2 regions of the Lysobacter antibioticus genome follow, and region 1 is predicted to be linked to the other one. Evidence: riboswitches for the same ligand, from Rfam matches in the RefSeq annotation. Region 1 holds a riboswitch; the other holds the start of a gene.
What was found. Region 1 has a riboswitch for S-adenosylhomocysteine ahead of GLA29479_RS02215 (ATP-grasp domain-containing protein). Riboswitches for the same ligand answer to the same signal wherever they lie in the genome.
Positions count from the first base shown of each region.

Region 1 (2,183 bases):
AAGAAGCTCGCCTTCGCCGACCGCGCGCGCTGGTACGCCGACCCGGCGTTCTCGAAGTCGCCGGTCGCGAAATTGATTTCCAAGGACTACGCCGCGCAACGGCGCAAGCTGATCTCGATGGACAAGGCCCTGCGCGAAGTGCAGCCGGCGACACCGAAGGAACTCGACGAAGGCGACACCATCTATATGACCGTCGCCGATGCCGACGGCATGATGGTGTCGCTGATCCAGTCCAACTACCGCGGCATGGGCAGCGGCATGGCACCGCCGGGCCTGGGCTTCATCTTCCAGGACCGCGGCGAGCAGTTCGTGCTCAAGCAAGGCCATCCCAATTCGTTCGCGCCGGGCAAGCGGCCGTTCCACACCATCATCCCCGCGTTCGTGACCAAGGACGGCAAACCCTGGCTGTCGTTCGGGGTGATGGGCGGGGCGATGCAGCCGCAGGGCCATGCCCAGATCGTGATCAACCTGATCGACTTCGGCATGAACCTGCAGGAAGCCGGCGACGCCCCGCGTCTGCAGCACGACGGTTCCACCGAACCGGCCGGCCAGGCCACGGTCATGAGCGACGGCGGCGAACTCGACCTGGAGACCGGCTTCAGCTACGAGACCGTGCGCGAGCTGATGCGCCGCGGCCACAGCGTGCGCTTCGCCCACGGCCCTTACGGCGGCTACCAGGCGATCATGGTCAACCCCCACGGCGGCTACGTCGGCGCCAGCGAATCGCGCAAGGACGGCCAAGCCGCGGGCTACTGAGAAGGCGCCGGCTTCAAGGGTAGGAGCGACGCAAGTCGCGACCGCGCAACCTCATGAACCGGCGCAGTCGCGGCTCGCGCCGCTCCTACCCAAAAACATCGCCGCGCGATTGACAGCGCCGACCGTGCTATCGAACACTATTCGCGCGGCGTCGCCACGACGCCGCGCACCAGTTGCGGATCGCCCCCGGGCCATCCGCAGTCCGGACCGAGGGGTGCTGCGACGGAACCGACGCGTTCCGCCACGCTCGATCCGCGATGCCGAGACAAGGGCGCCCTCCCGATCATGGAGGCGTCATGCCCGTTGTTTCCCACACCGCGTCCGACGACGCGAACATCCATCCCGGTGCCGCGATCGGCGCCATCAGCGCTGCGTCGCCGAACGGCTTCCAGCTCGCCCTGGTCACCTCGACCGTCTACGCCGAGTTCCATCCCGACGACGCCGGTCTCGTCGACGCCCTGCGCGGGCACGGCATCGAGCCGGTCGCCTGCGTCTGGAACGACCCGGCGGTGGACTGGACCCGCTTCGATGCCGTCCTGGTCCGCACCACCTGGGACTATTTCCGCCACTACGACGACTTCCTCGCCTGGTACGACCAGATCGAAACCCTCGGCCTGCCGATCGCCAACGAACTGCCCTTGCTGCGCTGGAACAGCAACAAGCGCTACCTGCTCGAACTCGCCGCTCGCGATGTCGCGATCATCCCGACCGTGTCGGCGCCCGGCGATGCGCTCGCCGAGGCGGTCGCGCCCATGTCCGGCCAGGACGTGGTGATCAAGCCCACGGTCAGCGGCGGCGCCTGGCATACCATGCGCGGCCGGGTCGGCGAGGCCGCCTTCGCCGAGTTGCTCGCGGCGCTGCCGCGCGATCTCGATTATCTGGTGCAGCCGTTCATGCCCGAGATCGTCGCCGAGGGCGAGTGGTCGCTGATGTTCTTCGACGGCCACTACAGCCACGCCGTGCTCAAGAAACCCAGCGCCGGCGATTACCGCGTGCAGACCGATTTCGGCGGCAGTGCGAGCTTGACCGAGCCCGACCCGGCGATTCTCGCCGCGGCCCGGCACGCGCTCGACGCCGTGGCCGCCCTGGGCTATCGCGACCAGGCCTATGTGCGCGTGGACGGGGTGATGACCGCCGACGGCTTCCGCCTGATGGAACTGGAATTCATCGAACCCTTCCTGCACTTCGCCGCATATCCGCCGGCGGCGGAGATGTTCGCCGCACAACTGGCGCGACGCTGGCCGAGCGTGCGCGAATCGGCGACGCTCGCCGCCGGATAAGCTTCTGCATCGCGCCGCCGCGAGGCGGCGCAACGGAGTCCGCATGCCCCCCGCAAGCACCGAATCCTTGTTCTCCTACGGCACCTTGCAACAGACCGGCGTGCAGCAGGCCACCTTCGGCCGTCTGCTCCAAGGCGAGGCCGACGC
Region 1 is NZ_CP013141.1:530,295-532,477, reverse strand. It holds gene ggt (gamma-glutamyltransferase) at 1-756, shown strand, start outside; S-adenosyl-L-homocysteine riboswitch at 960-1,040, shown strand; gene GLA29479_RS02215 (ATP-grasp domain-containing protein) at 1,053-2,036, shown strand; gene GLA29479_RS02210 (gamma-glutamylcyclotransferase family protein) at 2,080-2,183, shown strand, end outside.

Region 2 (2,183 bases), 1.3 Mb from region 1:
CCAGATACAACTGCGGCGCGCCGGCGCGCACCACCGCACCGGTCAAATCGACGGTGGCGAGCTGCGAGCGCAGGTAGTACTCGAATACGCGCGCGTCGCTCTCGTTGCGCAACAAGTCCTGATAGGTGCGGATCTGCCGGACCGTCGCGCTGATTTCGGTTTCCTGCACCGCCGGCCCGGTCGGGGTGGCGTTCGCCGGCGGCGCTTCGCCCTGCCCCTCGGGCTGCAACTGCACCAGCAGTCGGCGGCTGTCCGGCATCCAGGCGTAACCGCGGCCGGATACGGTGTTGAGGCCGGACACCAGCTTATGCGCGCGGCGCTGGCCGACTTCGAGCAGCCACAGCTCGTTGGCGCCGCTGGCGCTGTCGACGCGGTTGAAAGCGATCCAGCGCTGGTCGGGCGACCACTCCAAGGTCGCCAGCGACAACGGCGCCGGCAGGCCTTCCACCTTCAGGCCCTTGCCGCTGGCGATATCGAGCAGGCTCAGACCGGTGCCGAACGCGAAGCGGCTCTGCGCCCGGGTGCGCGGATGAATGCGCAGGCCGGCGAGCTTGAGTTCGGGTTGCGCGACCACCTCGATGCCCGGCAGCGACGGCGTCTGCACCAGCGCGACCAGATCGCGCTTCGGGCTGGTGAACATCTGCGGCGGCCGCGGCGCGTCGACGATGGCCTGCAAGGCCTTCGGCGGCAGCTGGTAGCCGCCGCCCGGCGCGGTCTGCGCCGTCGCCGCCAACGGCAGCAGGAGCAGCAACAAAGCCGGCCAGCGCTGGGCCTTGGGGGCCGGCTTACGGGAGGGCTGGCCGTCGTGGCCGGTGCGTCGCGCGACTGAGTTCATGCTCGATCCGATCCGTAGTGAAGAAAATCCGGGGCCATGCGGCCTGGCGGGGCTCGTGCCGGCCGATGCGGCCACAGACGATGCGGCCACAGACCCCGGACCGAGCTTAGCCCGCTGCCGCGATCGTCGGCCTATGCCATTGGGGCTGCTGCGGGACGCCGCAGAGCGGCCGCCCCGGTTTCGCGATGAACGTCATATTCAGGCGCATCCGGCTCTGCGCCGTGCGATGGTCATGGGCGCCGCGATATACTGCGCGCTCAGCCCGCCGAGGGGCGCTGCGACCGTCATCCGCGGAACTTTCCGCAAAGCCCGTACCCGCTACGGACTTCCAGAATGACGGCCAGGCTCGGCGAGGCGTAGTCCCAACGGCGCCCGGTTTGAGCGATCGCTTTCGAGCGATGACTCGCCGGACCCGGCATCCGCCGGCTCCCCAAAGAACTGGAGCGACACACCATGAACGCAGTACCCAAGACCTTCTCGACCGAAGGCGACTACAAGGTCGCCGACATCACCCTGGCCGATTGGGGCCGCAAGGAAATCGACATCGCCGAGCACGAAATGCCGGGCCTGATGTCGATCCGCAAGAAGTACGCCGCCGCGCAATCGCTCAAGGGCGTGCGCGTGACCGGCTCGCTGCACATGACCATCCAGACCGCGGTGCTGATCGAGACCCTGCGCGACCTCGGCGCCGACGTGCGCTGGGCTTCGTGCAACATCTTCTCGACCCAGGACCATGCCGCCGCCGCGATCGCCGCCAGCGGCACCCCGGTGTTCGCCTGGAAGGGCGAGTCGCTGGAAGAGTATTGGGATTGCACCCTCGAAGCGCTGACCTTCCCGGGCGACGGCGCGGTCAAGTTCCGCGGCCCGGAGTTGGTCGTCGACGACGGCGGCGACGTCACCCTGCTGATCCACAAGGGCTACGAGCTCGAAAACGGCGACGGCTGGGTCAACACCCCGTCGGGCAACCACGAAGAACAGGTCATCAAGAACCTGCTCAAGCGCGTGCATGCCGAGCGTCCGGGCTTCTGGCACGAAGTCGTCAAGCATTGGAAGGGCGTCTCCGAAGAGACCACCACCGGCGTGCACCGCCTGTACCAGCTCGCCGAAGCCGGCTCGCTGCTGGTCCCGGCGATCAACGTCAACGACTCGGTCACCAAGTCGAAGTTCGACAACCTCTACGGCTGCCGCGAGTCGCTGGCCGACGGCCTCAAGCGCGCGATGGACGTGATGCTGGCCGGCAAGGTCGCCGTGGTCTGCGGTTACGGCGACGTCGGCAAGGGCTCGGCCCATTCGCTGCGCGCTTACGGCGCCCGCGTCGTGGTCACCGAGATCGACCCGATCAACGCCC
Region 2 is NZ_CP013141.1:5,002,385-5,004,567, forward strand. It holds gene GLA29479_RS20305 (alpha/beta hydrolase family protein) at 1-835, opposite strand, end outside; S-adenosyl-L-homocysteine riboswitch at 1,097-1,216, shown strand; gene ahcY (adenosylhomocysteinase) at 1,289-2,183, shown strand, end outside.
Region 2: it holds a riboswitch for S-adenosylhomocysteine, as region 1 does, so the genes downstream of both, ahcY (adenosylhomocysteinase) here and GLA29479_RS02215 (ATP-grasp domain-containing protein) in region 1, are expected to answer to the same signal.